DNA from 2 places in the Pseudoalteromonas sp. S327 genome. Region 2 is predicted to be linked to the other one. Evidence: predicted binding sites of a transcription regulator. Region 2 holds the regulator's gene; the other holds the start of a gene.
The links. The regulator NrdR, encoded in region 2, represses ribonucleotide reductase genes. The targets are predictions, from matches to a motif close to AAACACNANATNTNGTGTTT.

Region 1 (10,136 bases), on a different contig from region 2:
GCGTACAAACGCTAAAGGCTCTTCGTTATAGTGCACTTGGCCAGAGACTAACGTGGCTCTGCACGCGCCACAATAACCTTCGCGGCATTGATACGCTACGTCTATTTTTTGGTTTTCTAAGCAATGTAAAACAGAAGGGCAGCCAGTGCTAAACTCTATACACTGGCTGTTATCTGCAAGCGTTATACTTGCAGTGGGTTTGTCACTCATTATAAATCAAAGTCACCAAATTCTGAGGCATCTACTTGTGAGTCAATTTGACCTACAAGGTATGAGCTAATTTCAGCTTCTTGCGGTGCAACTTGCACATTGTCAGAGACAAGCCATGAGTTGATCCATGGAATTGGGTTACTGTTGTTTTCAAATTGCGCAGGCAGGCCAATGGCGGTCATACGTGCGTTGGTGATGTATTCAACATACTGACATAAAATGTGTTTGTTTAAACCAATCATAGAGCCATCTTTGAATAAGTACTCTGCCCATTCTTTTTCTTGCTCTGCGGCTTCAACAAACATTTTAATGGCTTCTTCACGGCACTGCGCGGCAACAATCGCCATTTCAGGGTCGTCTTTACCATCTTGCATAATGTTCAAAATATGCTGCGTACCCGACAGGTGAAGTGCTTCATCACGTGCTATTAGCTTGATGATTTTAGCGTTACCTTCCATTAATTCACGCTCAGCAAAGGCAAACGAACACGCAAAGCTGACATAAAAACGAATGGCTTCAAGAATATTTACCGACATCATGGCAAGGTAAAGTTTCTTTTTAAGATCAAATAAGCTAATCACAACGGTTTGACCGTTAATTTCGTGCTTGCCTTCGCCATACAGGTTATAGAGCGACACGCCATTGATTAAATCATCGTAGTAGGTGGTTACCGCATCAGCACGTTCGCTAATTTTTTCGTTACTTACTATGTCATCAAAAATAAGTTCTGGTGACTGTGTAACGTTACGAATAATGTGGGTGTAAGAGCGACTGTGAATAGTTTCACTAAATGCCCATGTTTCTATCCATGTTTCTAGCTCAGGAATAGACACAATAGGAAGTAGGGCAACGTTTGGCGAGCGGCCTTGTACACTATCAAGCAGCGTTTGATATTTTAAGTTACTTAAAAATATGTGCTTTTCGTGCTCTGGTAATGCTTGAAAGTCTAAACGGTCTTTACTTACGTCTACTTCTTCTGGACGCCAAAAAAACGAAAGTTGCTTTTCAATCAATTTTTCAAAAATAGGGTATTTTTGTTGATCGTAACGCGAAACGTTAACGGTTTGGCCAAAAAACATCGGCTCTTGCATTTGATCATTATGGTTACGACTAAAAGTAGTATAAGACATGTCTATCACTCAAAAAACTATCACTAAAACTATCAGGACAAAGCGGGCAAAGAGCCCGCTTTAAGTTTAACTATTAAATTTTACACGCGCCGCCTGCACAATCATCATCTTCCACTTCTGGAGTGTCGTCTTGTGCATCTGATGCGCCATCGCGGGTGTTATGGTAGTAAAGTGTTTTAACACCAAGCTTGTATGCACCTAGTAAGTCTTTTAATAAGACTTTCATAGGTACTTTACCGCCTTCGTATTTGTTTGGATCATAATTAGTATTGGCCGAAATAGTTTGGTCAATAAACTTTTGCATTATGCCCACTAACTGTAAGTAACCATCGTTTGATGGAATATCCCACAGTAGCTCGTAGTTATCTTTTAAGCGTTCGTACTCAGGAACTACTTGTTTTAAAATACCGTCTTTACTTGCTTTAACGCTAATGTGACCACGTGGTGGCTCAATACCGTTAGTTGCGTTAGAGATTTGCGACGATGTTTCTGAAGGCATTAATGCGCTAAGTGTTGAGTTACGCATGCCGTGCTCTTTAATGCTGGCACGTAATGAATCCCAATCTAAGTGCAGTGGCTCATCACAAATTTTATCTAAGTCACGTTTGTACGTATCAGTTGGCATAATACCTTGAGAGTACGTTGTTTCGTTAAACTTAGGACACGCGCCACGCTCTTTAGCCAGCTCGTTTGATGCCTTCATTAGGTAGTATTGAATTGCTTCAAACGTTTTGTGAGTCAGTGCATTAGCACTGCCATCTGAGTAACGCTTACCATTTTTAGCAAGGTAGTAAGCGTAGTTAATTACGCCTATTCCTAACGTACGACGGCCCATAGTGGCATTACGTGCAGCCGGTACTGGGTAGTCTTGGAAATCAAGTAGGTTATCAAGTGCACGTACTGCAAGCTCTGCAAGCTCTTCAAGTTCATCAAGTGACTCAATAGCGCCTAGGTTAAATGCAGATAGCGTACAAAGTGCAATTTCGCCTTCTTCATCGTTTACGTTATTTAACGGCTTAGTTGGCAATGCAATTTCTAAACATAAGTTAGATTGGCGAATTGGCGCAACTTTAGAAATAAACGGGCTGTGCGTATTACAGTGATCCACGTTTTGTAAATAAATACGACCTGTGCTGGCACGCTCTTGTGCGAACATTGAGAAAAGCTCAATCGCTTTAATACGCTTTTTACGAATAGACTCGTCTTGCTCGTATTTTACGTATAACGCGTCAAACTCGTCTTGGTCTTCAAAGAATGCATCGTAAAGGCCAGGCACATCTGATGGGCTAAATAATGTAATGTAGTCGTCTTTAATTAAACGAGAATACATTAGTTTATTAAACTGTACGCCGTAATCTAAATGACGAACACGGTTATCATCAACACCACGGTTATTTTTAAGTACTAGTAGGTTTTCTACTTCTAAATGCCAAAGCGGGTAGAATAACGTTGCAGCACCGCCACGTACACCACCTTGCGAGCAGCTTTTAACTGCTGTTTGAAAGTGCTTATAAAAAGGAATACAACCTGTGTGGTACGCCTCACCATTACGGATATGGCTACCTAATGCACGAATACGGCCGGCGTTAATACCAATACCTGCACGTTGTGAAACGTACTTAACAATGGCAGATGATGTGGCGTTAATTGAATCAAGGCTGTCGCCACATTCAATAAGTACACACGAGCTAAACTGACGCGTAGGTGTACGCACACCCGACATAATTGGCGTAGGTAAGGAGATTTTAAACGTTGATACTGCATCGTAAAAACGTTTGATGTAGTCAGTACGCGTTTCGCGCGGGTAGTCAGAAAATAAACTCGCAGCCACTAAGATATATAAAAACTGAGCGCTTTCGTAAATCTCACCCGTTACTCGGTTTTGTACCAGGTATTTACCTTCAAGCTGCTTTACTGCTGCGTAGCTAAAGTTAAGATCGCGCGAATGATCAAGATAAGCATCTAGCTCGTCAAGCTCTTGTTCTGTGTAATCAACAAGTAAGTGAGCGTCGTAGCGTTTGTCTTCAACCATTTTTGTAACATGGTCAAATAAACGTGGTGGCTCAAACTGGCCATACGCTTTTTTACGTAAGTGGAATACAGCTAAGCGGGCAGCTAAGTACTGGTAGTCAGGCGACTCTTTTGAAATTTGATCGGCTGCTGCTTTAATGATGGTTTCGTGAATGTCTTTTGTACGAATACCGTCGTAAAATTGAATGTGTGACTTTAATTCAACCTGTGAAACCGATACGTTGTTTAAACCTTCGGCGGCCCATTCAATAACGCGATGGATCTTATCAAGATCTAAAGGCTCTTTACGCCCGTCACGCTTGCTTACAGATAACTGTTGGTTCATAGCTTTGCCTGTATTCCTTGGGAATTGTGTATTTTGACCAATGCTTTATACCTCGCCAAAGCAAGGTACGTATTCATTTATTATAAGTTTCACCGTATTGGCGAATTTAATTGAATAACATTTGGCCACAATATCTGGTGTTGTTCAATTTAGAGATCACAAGATAGTGTGGTCTGAGCTGATTTGCAAGGGACATAATTGCCCCTATTTGTGGATAACTTTGGGATAACGTATTTGTGTTAGTAGTCACTCACCTTCGAACAATCATTTAAGTTGAAATAGCTAAAAATCAACTAATGATCTGCTAAATTTACGCATTTTGAAAATAAATTTCGACTGCTTTTTTTATCATCAAGCTTTGCATAAAAACTAACACAATCACAATATATAGTGTTTAAAAATTTACATGACACTATATATGGTTAAAAGCATCAATGGGGCTGTGCCAGTTAAAATCGGCTTCCCAGCCCTTGGCCTCATCAATACTTGGTATATAGCCCCAAAGCGCTGTTGCTGTGTGCATACCTGCGGCTTTACCTGCTTCTATATCACGTTGAGCATCACCTATGTATAAGCAACGTTTAGGATCTACGTTCATCAGTTTTGTACAGTGTAGTAAGGGTAAAGGTGATGGTTTAGCCTCGGTGAGCGTATCGCCACTGATCACAACGTGTGCATTTTTTAAAGCGGGTATAGCAGCCACTAATGGATCGGTTAAAAAACCGGGCTTATTAGTCATTATTCCCCATTTTATACCTTGGTTCTCAAGGGCTATGAGTAATGATTCTATGCCTTCAAAGCAGCGGGTGTGTGTCGCTAGGTTTTGGCTGTAGTGGCTGACTAACTGTTTTATACGTTCAGTTTGAGCTTGCGATGCCCATTGCGCTTTAAAGCCAAGTTCAAGCAATGCGCCGGTGCCATTAGACGCTACTTTTCTATACGCTTCAGGCGTAACTTGCGCAACACCTTCACTTTTAAGTACAGCATTTAAAGCAGCACCTAAATCGTCTGCCGTATCAAGCAAGGTGCCATCTAAATCAAATAAGAAAGCGTCGTACTCAAAAGGAGTTAAGGGGGTATGAGAGCTAGCCATTACGCTAACTTCTCAAAATGAAGAATATAATTAACACTCACATCTGTATTTAGTGAATACTGCTTAGAAAGCGGGTTGTAGCCCAGGCCAGCACTGGCACGTACTTTTAAACCGGCTTGTTCAGCCCATGCAATAAGTTGTGCAGGTTTGATAAATTTGTTGTGATCGTGTGTGCCCTCAGGCACCATTTTTAACAGCTTTTCAGCACCTACAATAGCAAACAAGTAAGCTTTAGGCGTTTTATTTAGGGTTGAGAAAAAAACATCAGCCCCTGGCTTGGCAAGCTCTGCGACTGCATGAATAATAGAAGCAGGGTCAGGTACGTGCTCTAGCATTTCCATACAGGTTATTACATCAAAGCGAGCAGGGTGCTGGGTTGCAAATTCTTCTGCAGGTACTTTTATATAGTCAATATTTACACCGGTTTCTAGGCTATGAAGCTTTGCTACGGTGAGTGGCTCTTGGCCCATGTCTATACCGGTTACGTGTGCGCCCATGCGTGCCATGCTTTCGCTAAGAATGCCGCCACCACAGCCTACATCGAGTGTTTCTTTATCAAATAAGCCTTGGGTTTTGTTAGCCACAAAGTCTAATCGTAATGGGTTAATTTCGTGAAGAGGTTTAAACTCTCCGTCTTGGTCCCACCATCGCTCTGCAATGGCTTCAAATTTTGCTATTTCTGCGTTATCTACATTTTGATGTTCGGTCATAAAATACTTCCTCGTCAATCTGAGGCCATTATATAGGGCTAAATTGATAAATCGCAAAGTTTTGCGCCTGTAAATTTAAATTAATTGTGATAGCATGGTCGCTTAGAAATAATAACAAATACTCTTGGCGCCTAATACCGGGTTGCTAAGAGCTGATACTGAAGGAATGTGATATCAAATGACTGATCTCGCCAATGAAATTCTGCCAGTCAATATTGAAGACGAGTTAAAAAACTCCTACCTTGATTACGCAATGAGCGTAATTGTAGGACGTGCATTACCAGACGTACGTGATGGTTTAAAACCTGTTCACCGCCGCGTTTTGTTTGCAATGAACGAGCTTAGTAATGACTGGAATAAGCCTTACAAAAAATCGGCCCGTGTGGTCGGTGACGTAATCGGTAAATACCACCCACACGGCGACAGTGCAGTTTATGACACCATCGTGCGTATGGCACAGCCATTCTCACTACGTTATATGCTTGTAGATGGCCAAGGTAACTTCGGTTCGGTTGATGGTGATTCAGCAGCGGCAATGCGTTATACAGAAGTACGTATGGCAAAAATGTCGCATGAGTTATTAGCCGATCTTGAAAAAGAAACGGTTGATTTCGTTCCTAACTACGACGGTACCGAACAAATTCCTGACGTTTTACCAACCAAAGTGCCTAACTTACTTGTTAACGGTTCATCGGGTATTGCGGTAGGTATGGCAACAAACATTCCACCTCATAACTTAACTGAAGTGGTTAATGGTTGTTTAGCGCTTATTCAAAACCCTGATTTAACGATTCATGAATTAATGGATTACATTCCGGGTCCTGATTTCCCAACGGCTGCTATTATTAATGGTAAAAAAGGCATTGAAGATGCTTATTTAACCGGCCGTGGTAAAGTGTACATGCGTGCACGCGCCGACATCGAAACCGATGAAAAAACAGGCCGCGAAACCATTATCGTGCACGAAATTCCTTATCAGGTTAACAAAGCACGCTTAATTGAAAAAATTGCTGAGCTTGTTAAAGATAAAAAAATTGAAGGCATTAGCGCACTACGTGATGAATCAGATAAAGACGGTATGCGTATCGTTATTGAGATCAAACGTGGTGATGTAGGTGAAGTTATCCTCAACAACTTATATTCACAAACTCAGTTACAAACTGTGTTTGGTATGAATATGGTTGCATTAATTAACAACCAACCTAAGTGTTTCAACTTAAAAGAAATGCTTGAAGAGTTTGTTATTCACCGCCGTGAAGTGGTTACACGCCGTACCGTATTTGATTTACGTAAAGCGCGCGACCGTGCTCATACCCTTGAAGGTTTAGCAATTGCGCTTGCCAACATCGACCCAATTATTGAGCTAATTCGTAAATCGCCAACCCCAGCAGAGGCTAAAGTAGCCTTAACAGCTCGCCCATGGGATTTAGGCAACGTACAAGCTATGCTTGAAAAAGCAGGCGAAGACAACGTAGCACGCCCAGATTGGCTGGCAAGTGAGCTGGGTATTCGCGATGGTCAGTACTATATTTCTGAGCAGCAAGCACAAGCAATTCTTGATTTACGTTTACACAAACTAACCGGTCTTGAGCATGAAAAAATCTTAGCAGAGTACCAATCGCTGTTAGATTTAATTGCTGAGCTACTACACATTTTAGCTAGCCCTGAGCGTTTAATGGAAGTTATTCGTGATGAGTTAGTAGAAATTAAAGAGCAATATGGTGATGAGCGTCGTACAGAAATTAACGCGGCAGCGCACGATATTAGCCTTGAAGATTTAATTAACGAAGAAGATGTTGTTGTGACCCTATCGCACGAAGGTTACGTTAAGTATCAGGCATTGTCTGATTACGAAGCGCAGCGCCGTGGTGGTAAAGGTAAGTCAGCAACGAAGATGAAAGATGAAGATTTCATTGAGCGTCTTTTAGTGGCTAATACCCACGATACCATTTTATGTTTCTCTACTGCGGGTCGTTTGTACTGGCTTAAAGTATACCAGTTACCACTGGCTAGTCGCGCCGCCCGCGGTAAGCCAATTGTTAACTTACTGCCACTTGAAGATGATGAGCGCATTACTGCTATCTTACCTGTACGCGAGTACGAAGAAGATAAATACATTTTCATGGCAACTGCATTTGGTACTGTGAAGAAAACACCACTAACGGCATACAGCCGTCAACGTGCAAGCGGTATTATTGCGGTAAACCTTAACGAAGGCGATAGCCTAATTGGGGTTGATATTACCGACGGTAGCAACGAAATTATGTTGTTTACTGATGCAGGTAAAGTGGTACGCTTTAAAGAAGCGGAAGAGTCTGCTGTTGTTGATGAAAACGGCAACCCGGTACTTGACGAAGAAGGCAACCCTGAAATTCGTTTCAAAGGTGTTCGCCCTATGGGTCGTACTGCTACCGGTGTTCGTGGTATTAAAATGGCCGACGATCAACGCGTAGTGTCGTTAATTGTGCCTAAGTCTGATGGTGCTATTTTAACTGTGACTGAAAACGGTTACGGTAAACGTACTCAACTTGAAGATTACCCATCTAAGAGCCGTGCAACACAAGGTGTTGTATCTATTAAGGTGAGTGAGCGTAATGGCGCAGTAGTTGGCGCTGTACAAGTTGACGACAACGACGAAATAATGATTATTTCAAACCGTGGTACGCTAGTACGTACCCGCGTTAATGAAGTATCGACGGTTGGACGTAACACCCAAGGTGTTATTTTGATCAGAACTATTGACGAAGAGCAAGTAGTTGGTTTACAACGTATCGAAGAGATTGAAGTTACAGACAGTGACTTAGTTGATATTGAAGACGTTGAAACGGTTGATACAGTAAATGAAGAAGCAACGGATGATAATCCACCTTCTGAATAACTGAAATTGAAAAAGCGGCTAAGGCCGCTTTTTTTAATCATGTTGAAAAAAATTAATAATCCTTTTTTGTTTATCAAAAGAGTTTAAATTACTGGAATGAGGCAAAGGTAATGAGTAAATATAATTTTTGTGCGGGGCCAGCTATGCTTCCACAAGCTGTTATGCAAAAAGCACAAAAAGAATTTTTAGACTGGCAAGACTTAGGCGTATCTGTGATGGAAATAAGCCATCGTAGTAAAGATTTTTTAGCGCTTACAGCAAAATGCGAAGCCAGCCTTCGTCGTTTAATGAACATTAGCGATGAATTTGAAGTGTTATTTATGCACGGTGGTGGCCGCGGTCAATTTAGCGCTGTGCCATTAAATTTACATCAAAATGGTAAAACGGCGGTTTACTGCGAGAACGGCGTTTGGTCTAAAAGTGCCACTGATGAAGCTAATAAATTTACTCAAACCCACTCAATCAACGTTAGAAATGACGCAAACGGGCTGTTTTCTATAAAAGAAGTGGCGCAGTGGGAGTTACCTGCAGATGCATCTTACATTCACTACTGCCCAAATGAAACAGTAGACGGCTTAGAGATTTTTGATGTGCCGAGCCACCCAACGGCACCTATTATTGCTGATATGTCATCGACTATTTTGTCGCGTGAAATTGACGTAAATAAATTTGATTTAATTTATGCCGGTGCACAAAAAAATATAGGTCCATCAGGTATAGCTATTGTTATTGTTCGCAAAACATTACTTGAGCGTGAAGGTTTAGCTAAACCAGGTATTTTAGATTACGCACTTGAAGCAAAACAAGGCAGCATGTTTAATACACCGCCTACTTTTGCATGGTATTTAGCAGCTGAAGTATTTGAATGGCTAGAGCAAAACGGTGGCGTTAAGGCAATGGAAGCACAAAATATTGCTAAAGCTAAGCTGCTTTATGACTTTATTGATGAATCGCCTTTTTATACTAATAAAGTAGCGACGCATTGTCGTTCGCGTATGAATGTACCGTTTTGGCTAAACGATGAAAGCTTAAACGAAAAGTTTGTAACGCAATCTAAAGAAGCCGGCTTACTTGCCCTAGAAGGGCACCGAATTGTAGGCGGTATGCGCGCAAGTATTTATAACGCAATGCCACTTGCAGGTGTGCAAGCCTTGGTTGACTTTATGGCGGCATTTGCAAAGGAGCACAGCTAATGGAACAACTTCGTTTAGAGCCTATTTCTCGTGTAAATGGCAGTGTGACCTTACCAGGGTCTAAAAGCCTATCAAACCGTATTTTATTATTAGCAGCGCTGGCTCAAGGGACTACCGTTGTAGAAAACCTGCTAGATAGCGATGATATTCGCCATATGTTGGGTGCATTAAAACTACTAGGTGTTAACGTAACGCTTAATGATGATCGTACTGTGGCAACCGTAGAAGGGGTTGGCGGTGTATTTAAAACCCAAAGTGAACCTTTATTTTTAGGCAATGCAGGTACAGCGTATCGTCCTTTAACCGCGGTACTCGCTGCTGTAGCTGGGGAGTATGAGCTTATAGGTGAGCCGCGCATGGAAGAGCGCCCAATAGGGCACTTAGTAGATGCACTACAAGCACTTGGCGGCGATATTACCTACACAAAACATAAAGACTACCCACCACTAAAAATAATTGGTGGGCAAATTAAAGGCGGTACTGTTGAAATTGATGGCAGTATTTCTAGCCAATTTTTAACAGCATTGCTAATGGCTGCCCCTTTATTTAGTGGTGATACGCAAATT
Region 2 (10,136 bases):
GCACAATACCTTGAAGCAACGCGTTGTGTTGCCTCTACTGGTGGCTACATTGATGCTGAGGCCGACTTAGTAACGAGCAAAGCACGCTTTCAAGCAGTACTTAAAGAAAACCCAGCCACCATTTACATTATGCCAGGCTTTACAGCAAGCAACGAACAAGGCGAACTTACTACACTTGGTCGTAATGGCTCTGATTACTCAGCAGCTATTGCGGCGGCGTGTTTAGATGCTGAAATTTGCCAAATTTGGACTGATGTTGATGGTGTGTACAGTGCTGATCCGCGCTACATCAAAAAAGCAACTAAAGTTGATTTCTTATCTTATAAAGAAGCGATGGAGCTTTCTTACTTTGGCGCTAAAGTACTTCACCCTAAAACCATTTTACCGTGCGCGAAAGCGGGCGTACCGTGCGAAATTAAAAATACCCATAACCCAGATGCTCAGGGGTCATTAATTGGTAACGACTATTCATCTGATGAGCCAGTAAAAGCGCTTTCTAGCTTGCAAGACTTAGCAATGCTTACCGTGTCAGGCCCTGGCATGAAAGGTAAAGTGGGCATGGCCTCTAAGGTATTTAATGCCCTTGCGCACGATAACGTATCGATAGTATTAATTACTCAATCATCGTGTGAATTTAGCATTAGCTTTTGTGTGCACGAAAGCGATTTAGCGCTCGCGCTAGAAGCCCTGCAAAGTGCATTTGAACTTGAATTACAAGCAGGCTTAATTGAGCCGGTGCAAGTACAACGTAATCTTGCCATTGTTACTTTAGTGGGCGATAACATGCGTGCACACAAAGGTTTAGCAGCACAGTTTTTTGCTTCTCTTGCACAGGCCCAAGTAAACATTGTAGCCATTGCGCAGGATTCTACAGAAAGTGCTATTTCGGCGGTTATTGATGGTGAGCTGTGTAACGATGCAGTGAAAATATGCCATGAAAACTTTTTTACCCACGTCCCTTCAATTGACGTATTTTTACTTGGCTGTGGCTTAGTAGGCCAAGAGCTTATTTCTCAGTTAGAGCGCCAGCAAGCGTGGCTTGAAAAACGTAATATTAAGTTAAACCTATATGGCGTTGCTAATTCTCGTCAATTGCATTTAGACAGCGAAGGTATTGCATTTGATGACTGGCAGCAAAAGCTTGCAGCATCAGAGCAAGCGTTTGATTTAAATTTAGTTGAGCAGTTTGTAAAACAAAATCACTTAGTAAACCCCGTGCTTGTAGATTGTACGTCTTCTGATGCGCTAGCAGCTCAGTATGTTGATTTTTTAAATGCGGGCTTCCATGTGGTTGCCGCTAATAAAAAAGCAACAACCAGCTCGTATGATTATTACCAAGACTTAATTGCAGCAACACAAAAAAATAACCGCAAGTTTTTATACGAAACAAACGTAGGTGCAGGCTTACCGGTAATCGATAACCTACAGTCGTTATTTGGTGCAGGTGATGAGTTACTTGAGTTTAGCGGTATTTTATCAGGCTCACTGTCGTATATGTTTGGTGCACTAGAAGATGGTTTATCACTTTCTGAGGCAACCATTAAAGCAAAAGAAAGCGGTTTTACAGAGCCAGACCCACGCGATGATTTATCGGGCACCGATGTGGCACGTAAATTACTTATTATTGCTCGCGAAGCCGGCATGAATTTAGAGCTTAGTGATATAGAAGTCGAGTCAGTATTGCCTCAAGGTTTTGCTCAAGGCGACAGCGTAGATGAATTTATGGCTAAACTGCCAAGTTTAGACGCTGAGTTTAACGACCGTATTCAAAGTGCGGCAGCAGAGGGCAAGGTACTTCGTTATGTAGGTACAATTAAAGAAGGTCACTGTAAAGTAGGTATTGAAGCGGTAGACTCATCGCATGCATTAAATGTTATTCGTGATGGTGAAAACGCGTTAGCTATTTTAAGCCAGTATTATCAACCACGCCCATTTGTAATTCGTGGTTACGGTGCAGGCTCTGCAGTAACCGCTGCAGGCGTATTTGCCGACGTATTAAAAACCTTATCGCGCTAGGAGAGCATTATGATAGAAGTATATGCTCCGGCGTCTATAGGTAATTTTGCAGTGGGCTTTGATGCACTTGGCGCAGCGCTTGCGCCTATTGATGGCAGCTTATTAGGTGATGTAGCTGTAGTAAGCGCCGCAGCAAGTGATGAGTTTGTTTGCTCTGGCGAATATGCCCATAAGTTACCAAGCGATGCGAGCGAAAACCTAGCATATCAATGTTTAGTGCATTTTAGAGCGCACGTTGCGCCAGATATGCCAAGTGTAAAATTAGAGCTTAAAAAGAACTTACCAATTGGCTCAGGGCTAGGTTCGAGTGCGTGCTCGGTGGTAGCAACCTTTGCTGCGCTTGATAAGTTTGCTCAAACCAATTTAAGCCAAGTTGAGCTGATTGAATTAATGGCTGATTTTGAAGCGATAGTCAGTGGCGGACGTCATTATGACAACATCACCCCGTGTTATTTAGGGGGCTTACAGCTTACAGGCGATTTAATTCCTGATAAGTCAATTGCTCTACCAGTTGATGAAAACTGGTACTACGTAGCAGCGTTTCCTGGGTTTTCGCTTAATACCGCAAAGGCACGCTCGGTATTACCTAAAGAGCTAAGCATGCATGCAGGGGTTGAGTTTGCACAGCGTTTATCGGCATTTAGCAGTTTGTTATTAACGCAGCGTTTTGATGATGCACTGAGCATTATGCAAGACGATATAGCAGAGCCGTACCGAGCACCGTTAATCACAGGGTTTAGCGAAGCGAAAGCAAATTTGCCAGCGCTTGGTGCAGAAATTGTCAGTATTTCAGGTGCAGGCCCTACGTTATTTACAGTGTGTAAAACATTAGAAGCTGCCGAAAAATGTGCGCAGTGGTTAGCGCAAAACTATATAAATGAGCAGGGCTTTTGCCACATTTGTAAATTAGATAACGACGGCACGCGTCAATTAACAGTTTTATAGGATAGGCATTTATGCAATTACATAATTTAAAAGAAAATTCTCAAAAAGTGTCGTTTGTTGAAGCGGTAAAAACAGGGCTTGGGCGCAATCAGGGGGTATTTTTCCCTGAAAGCTTAGCGCCACTCGCCGATGTAGATGCGTTATTAGATATGGACTTTGTTACCCGCAGTAGCAAAATTTTATCGCACCTTATTGGTGATGAATTACCCGCTGATACCGTTGCTCAAATGGTTAAAAATGCATTTAACTTCCCCGTAAAATTGGTAGAGGTTGAAGACAATAACTATTGTTTAGAGCTTTTTCATGGCCCTACGCTTGCGTTTAAAGACTTTGGCGGGCGCTTTATGGCTGAGTGTTTAGCACAGTTTAATCAAGGCGAAAAAGTCACGATTCTAACTGCAACCTCTGGCGATACTGGCGCTGCTGTAGCGCATGCATTTTACAACAAGCCAAACATAGATGTGGTTATTCTATACCCTAAAGGCAAAATTTCGCTTGCTCAGCAAAAGCTATTTACTACGCTTGGGAACAACATTCATTGTTACGCGGTTGATGGCAGTTTTGATGATTGCCAAGAGCTGGTTAAAAAGTCGTTTTTAGATGACGAAGTTAAATCTACACTTGGCCTTAATTCAGCTAACTCAATTAACATTAGCCGTCTAGTGGCACAAGTATGTTATTACTTTGAAGCCATTGCTCAGCTACCAAAAGAAAAGCGTGCTACAGCGCATATTTCAGTCCCTAGTGGTAACTTTGGTAATGTATGTGCCGCCATGATTGGTGCTGTAATTGGTTTGCCGTTGGGTAAACTAAGCGCGACTACAAATCAAAACGACACCGTGCCACGTTACATGCTTGATAAAAATTGGGCGCCAAATGCCACACTTGAGTCGCTTTCAAATGCGATGGATGTAAGCAAGCCAAATAACTGGCCACGTGTGCAAACAATGTTAGATAATAACTGGTTTAGCTACGATAATTTTTACTCAACCAGCGTGAGCGAAGAAAATACGCAAGCAGTGATGAAAAATATTCAACAAACTGGTTATGTTGCAGAGCCGCATACCGCCATTGCATACCAAGGTCTTGTAGAGAATAAAGCACCCGGCGCAGCAGGTATCTTTTTAGCAACTGCTCACCCTGCTAAGTTTAAAGATAGCGTAGAAGAGATTCTAAATATTGAACTTGATATGCCAAAACCACTTAGCGACGCACTTGCTAAACCTTGTTTAGCAAGCGACATTAACCCTGATTATGAAGCGTTACGCACTGAAATACTCGCTAAGTTAGGCTAACTAACTTAGCGTTAAAAAAGCGGCTTTGGCCGCTTTTTTTGTATTTTGAACGCGCTAAATAAAGTATTTATCATTAACTAATTAAATGTAAAAAATAAAAATCATTTAAATTTTTAATGCATTTATAAAAAAATATCATCTTAAAAACGCTGTGAAATAGATTCAATCCCTGTTTAAATATCCTCAACTTAAGAGCGTAGGCAAAGAGTCGTTTAAAGCGTACAATAAAGCCTCTAAAAAACACCATACACGTTGCCCTAGGAGACCCCAATGTTAGAACGTAGCATGAATATTTCGGATTTTGATCCAGAGTTATTTGACGCGATAAACAAAGAAACTGCTCGCCAAGAAGAGCACATTGAATTAATCGCATCAGAAAACTACTGTAGCCCACGCGTACTAGAAGCACAGGGCTCACAGCTTACAAACAAATACGCAGAAGGTTACCCGGGCAAACGTTACTATGGCGGTTGTGAGCACGTAGACGTTGTTGAACAACTTGCAATTGATCGTGCTAACGAGCTATTTGGTTCTGACTATGCAAACGTTCAGCCACATGCGGGTTCTCAAGCAAATGCAGCTGTTTTCTTAGCATTATTAGAAGCGGGCGACACTGTACTTGGTATGAGCTTAGCTCATGGTGGTCACTTAACGCACGGTTCACACGTAAGCTTCTCAGGTAAGCTATACAATGCAATCCAGTACGGGCTAGACGAAGCAACTGGCGAAATTGACTACGCACAGGTAGAAGCGCTAGCACTTGAGCACAAACCAAAAATGATTATTGGTGGTTTTTCTGCGTACTCAGGTATTGTTGATTGGGCTAAATTCCGTGAGATTGCTGATAAAGTAGGTGCTTACTTATTTGTTGATATGGCTCACGTTGCAGGTTTAATTGCAGCGGGTGTTTACCCAAGCCCTGTACCTCACGCACATGTTGTAACAACAACAACACACAAAACATTAGCAGGCCCTCGTGGTGGTTTAATTATTTCTGCTTGTGGCGACGAAGCAATTTACAAAAAGCTTAACAGCGCTGTGTTCCCAGGTGGCCAGGGTGGTCCTTTATGTCACATTATTGCTGCAAAAGCAGTGGCATTTAAAGAAGCTCTACAACCAGAATTTAAAACATACCAAGCGCAAGTAGTTAAAAATGCTCAAGCTATGGTTGCTGTTATGCAAGAGCGCGGTTACAAAATCGTATCTGATAAAACAGAAAACCACTTATTCTTACTTGATTTAATCGATAAAGATATCACAGGTAAAGATGCCGACGCAGCGCTTGGCAATGCAAACATTACTGTGAACAAAAACTCTGTACCAAACGATCCTCGCTCACCGTTTGTTACTTCTGGTTTACGTATTGGTTCACCTGCAATTACACGTCGTGGCTTTAAAGAAGCTGAATCGAAAGAACTTGCTGGCTGGATTTGTGACGTATTAGACAACATCAACGATGAGTCAGTACAAGCGCAAGTTAAAGAAAAAGTTAAAGCAATTTGTGCGAAACTACCTGTATACGCTTAATTGCATAAGCAGCAGTAATTTAGATCACAACAAGGGGCCTGTTTACCTTTCGAGGTTTAATTTGCAGTAGTATGTTTGGTTTTTAGGCAAGGCAGAGTCTATGTAGTGTGGTTACTCCACACAAATAGGCGATAACGCAGCATAAATGCCAAACATGCACTGCCCTCGGGTTCGTCCTAGGGGCGATTTACTCTTTGTTGCTCGGTTTTTACTTAGCCCACTAGGTTATAAACCTCGCGCTGCGATCAAATCACCCCTAGATAGAACAAATTTAACCCTAAAAGGCCAACAGGCCCTATTTTTTTGCTAAGATAAAAGGCCGCTAAATAGCGGCCTTTTTTGTTTTAAAACGGAAGTACCGAGTTATGCATTGCCCATTTTGTACCGCAAAAGATACTAAAGTTATTGATTCTCGCCTAGTCGGCGGAGGCCACCAAGTTCGCCGTCGTCGTGAATGTAACGAGTGTCACGAGCGATTTACTACCTTTGAAGGCGCCGAGTTAGTTATGCCACGTGTGATTAAACAAGATGGCAGCCGAGAACCCTTTAATGAAGATAAGCTACTCAATGGCCTTAATCGCGCCCTAGAAAAACGCCCTGTAAGTACAGAGCAAGTGGATGAAGTGGTTAATATTATTAAATCGCAGTTGCGTGCTACCGGCGAGCGAGAAATATCAAGTCACCTCGTGGGTGAGTGCATAATGGAGGCGCTTAAAAAGCTGGATAAAGTAGCCTATGTGCGGTTTGCCTCTGTGTATCGCTCGTTTGAAGATATACGCGAATTTGGTGAAGAAATTGCCCGTTTAGGGGAGTAATAATGCAAAACCAAACAACCTTTACCGCGCAAGATGAAATGTACATGGCACGTGCCATCGAGCTTGCAAAAAAAGGGCGATTTACAACCACCCCCAATCCTAATGTAGGGTGTGTTTTAGTTAAAGATAACCACATAATTGGTGAAGGGTTTCATCAATTAGCTGGGCAGGGACATGCTGAGGTTAATGCTCTTGCTGTAGCAGGTGAAAATGCAAAAGGCGCGACTGCGTATGTTACGCTTGAACCGTGTAGCCATTACGGACGCACTCCCCCGTGCGCAGAGGGTTTAAAAGCCGCAGGTGTAGTAAAAGTTATTGCAGCTATGGTCGACACCAACCCACAAGTAGCAGGTAAAGGGCTTAAAATACTCAGCGATGCCGGTATTGAGGTTGCATTTGGGCTTTTAGAGCAGCAAGCGCGCGCACTTAATTTAGGTTTTTTTAAGCGTATGGAGCAGGGGCTTCCGTATGTTACGTGTAAAATGGCGGCCAGCATTGATGGTAAAACCGCGCTAAAAAATGGCCAAAGTAAGTGGATCACCGGCAGCGCTGCGCGACAAGATGTACAATTACACCGAGCACAAAGCTGCGCTATTTTAACGGGCGCGGATACGGTTATTACCGATGATGCTAAGCTAAATGTGAGGTTAAGCGAGTTGCCACAGGCTTTGCCTACTGAATTACCCCTACGCCAACCGGTGCGTGTTATAATTGACTCACAAAATAGGCTTACACCAGAGCTGGCAGTATTTAATATTGAAAGTGAAATAATAATTTTTACTACCAAGGTTGATAAATCAACGCAGTGGCCGCATTTTGTAAGGCATATAGAAGTGCCACAGCAAAATAACAAAGTTAATTTAACGTCTGTTTTAGCGCACCTTGCTAAGCTGCAATTTAATCATGTTTATTTAGAAGCGGGTGCTACACTTGCCGGTAAAATGACAGAGCTTAATTTAATAGACGAATATATATTTTATCTAGCGCCTAAACTAATGGGGTGCGATGCAAAAAGCTTAGTTAATTTTGCACCGCTGACAGATATGCAAAACACCGTTAATTTGACGTTTAAAGAGTGTGTGAAAATAGGCGATGATTTACGTATAACCGCCACAAAACACATTCCAATCACTTAATTAAAAGAGTAGGGCTATGTTTACTGGAATAATTGAAGCCACAGGCAAAATTGCGCTATTACAAAAAAAACAAGGCGATTTAGCCATTCGCATTCAAAGCGCTAATCTTGATATGAGCGATGTAAAGCTTGGCGATAGCATTGCCACTAATGGCGTATGTTTAACGGTAGTTGATAAGCACATTGATGGCTTTAGTGCCGACTTATCAAACGAAACTATCAGCTTAACTGGGTTTGCAAATTATAATATTGGCCAAACAGTTAACCTTGAAAAAGCCATGCAGCCGATTTCACGTTTAGGCGGGCATTTAGTGTCAGGTCATGTTGATGGCATTGCAACCATTACAGCCATCACTAGTAATGCGCGCGCTACAGAATATTGGCTAAGCACCGATGAAAACTTAATGAAGTACATTCCTTACAAAGGGTCTGTATGTATAGATGGTATAAGCCTGACAGTAAACGCTGTACAAGGTAATAAATTTAAATTAACCATAGTGCCGCACACAAGCGAGCAAACCACCATTGCTGATTTTAAAGTGGGCACACGCGTTAATTTAGAAGTCGACCAAATTGCACGTTATTTAGAGCGCCTTATTAAAGGGGCTGAGCAGCCGACTGGCTCAGATATTTCAATGAGCTTACTAGCTAAAGCTGGTTTTGTTAAATAACGACACTGATAACTTACACGAGCAAATTTATGAATTTACACAGCGCACAAGAAATCATCGACGACATTAAAGCCGGTAAAATGGTTATTTTAATGGATGACGAAGACAGAGAAAACGAAGGTGATTTAATCATTGCAGCAGAGCACATTAGCGCCGAAGCAATTAACTTTATGGCCACTCATGGCCGTGGCTTAATTTGTTTAACTATGACGCAAGAGCGATGTGAGCAGCTTGATTTACCGTTAATGGTTAAAAACAATGGCGCAGCGTTTTCTACTAACTTTACTATGTCGATTGAAGCTGCCAAAGGTGTAACAACGGGTATATCAGCAGCCGATAGAGCGCGTACAGTTCAAGCGGCAATTGCAAAGGGTGCTGTACCAAGCGATATTGTACAACCTGGGCATATTTTTCCTATTATGGCACAACCAGGTGGCGTGTTAACGCGCGCAGGCCACACCGAAGCTGGGTGTGATTTAGCACGTTTAGCCGGCCTTGAAGCTTCATCAGTTATTGTAGAAATCCTCAATGCCGATGGCACTATGGCGCGCCGCCCCGATTTAGAAGTATTTGCTAAAGAGCACGGTATTAAAATTGGCACAATTGCAGATTTAATTGAGTACCGAAACCTTAACGAAACCACCATAGAGCAAGTGGCTAAGTGTAAATTACCCACTGAGCACGGTGAGTTTGATTTAGTAACCTACAAAGATACGATTGACGGCCAACTGCACTACGTATTGCTAAAAGGCGAAATTAAAGAGCAAGAGCCAACGCTTGTGCGCGTGCACTTACAAAGCACCTTTAACGACATTTTACTTTCAGACAGAAGTGCGGACCGTAGTTGGGGGCTTTCTGATGCAATGGCTTACATTGCAGAAAATAACGGTGCACTGGTTATTTTAGGTAAACAAGAAAGCACCGAAGAGCTAGAGGCCACAGTAAAAGCGTTTGCTGCTGCCGATGCTGGCGAGAATGTTACGCCGCGTAAATTTAAAGGCACATCACGTACTGTTGGTGTGGGCTCGCAAATACTAGCTGATTTAGGTATTAAGCAAATGCGCTTAATGAGTCGCCCTAAAAAGTACCATGCACTTTCGGGCTTTCATTTAGAAGTGGTTGATTACGTTGAGCCACAATAAGGGCTCAGCTTTTAACTAGTCTATTTTTTTATTTTTATGGTATGATGCGCAGCAATTTTTGCGCAATCGCAACCGCTTGAACATATTTTTAGGGTTATCAAATGAAAATTATTGAAGGTAATAAGTACGCTCCAGGCAAAAAATTCGCTATTGTTATTTCTCGTTTTAACGATTTTATTGGTAGCAGCCTACTAGAAGGTGCTGTTGATGAGCTAAAGCGTACTGGTGGCGTAGCCGATGATGACATTACCGTTGTGTATGTACCCGGTGCAGTAGAGTTACCTTTAGCGGCAAAACGCATTGCGGCAAAAAAAGAGTATGATGCAATCATCGCATTAGGCGTAGTGATCAGAGGTGGTACACCACACTTTGACCTCGTTGCTGGCGAATCTAACAAAGGCCTTGCAAATGTATCGCTTGAGTATGATATCCCGGTTGCATTTGGCGTATTAACCACAGAAAGCATTGAACAAGCAATTGAACGCGCTGGTACCAAAATGGGTAACAAAGGCGGCGAAGCGGCATTAGGCGCGCTTGAAATGGTTAATGTGTTAGATAAAATTTAAGTTTAAGGAATTTTTGTGAAACCA

Region 1: the regulator NrdR is predicted to act here: its motif matches at 3,820-3,839, upstream of nrdA (class 1a ribonucleoside-diphosphate reductase subunit alpha).

The regions. Positions count from the first base shown of each region.
Region 1 is NZ_PNDP01000035.1:151,114-161,249, forward strand. It holds gene yfaE (class I ribonucleotide reductase maintenance protein YfaE) at 1-210, opposite strand, end outside; gene nrdB (class Ia ribonucleoside-diphosphate reductase subunit beta) at 210-1,340, opposite strand; gene nrdA (class 1a ribonucleoside-diphosphate reductase subunit alpha) at 1,414-3,696, opposite strand; gene CWB60_RS11775 (HAD family hydrolase) at 4,109-4,789, opposite strand; gene ubiG (bifunctional 2-polyprenyl-6-hydroxyphenol methylase/3-demethylubiquinol 3-O-methyltransferase UbiG) at 4,789-5,499, opposite strand; gene gyrA (DNA topoisomerase (ATP-hydrolyzing) subunit A) at 5,678-8,377, shown strand; gene serC (3-phosphoserine/phosphohydroxythreonine transaminase) at 8,488-9,570, shown strand; gene aroA (3-phosphoshikimate 1-carboxyvinyltransferase) at 9,570-10,136, shown strand, end outside.
Region 2 is NZ_PNDP01000076.1:53,288-63,423, forward strand. It holds gene thrA (bifunctional aspartate kinase/homoserine dehydrogenase I) at 1-2,016, shown strand, start outside; gene thrB (homoserine kinase) at 2,026-2,961, shown strand; gene thrC (threonine synthase) at 2,973-4,256, shown strand; gene glyA (serine hydroxymethyltransferase) at 4,527-5,783, shown strand; gene nrdR (transcriptional regulator NrdR) at 6,149-6,598, shown strand; gene ribD (bifunctional diaminohydroxyphosphoribosylaminopyrimidine deaminase/5-amino-6-(5-phosphoribosylamino)uracil reductase RibD) at 6,601-7,734, shown strand; gene CWB60_RS19325 (riboflavin synthase) at 7,751-8,404, shown strand; gene ribBA (bifunctional 3,4-dihydroxy-2-butanone-4-phosphate synthase/GTP cyclohydrolase II) at 8,434-9,546, shown strand; gene ribH (6,7-dimethyl-8-ribityllumazine synthase) at 9,648-10,112, shown strand; gene nusB (transcription antitermination factor NusB) at 10,128-10,136, shown strand, end outside.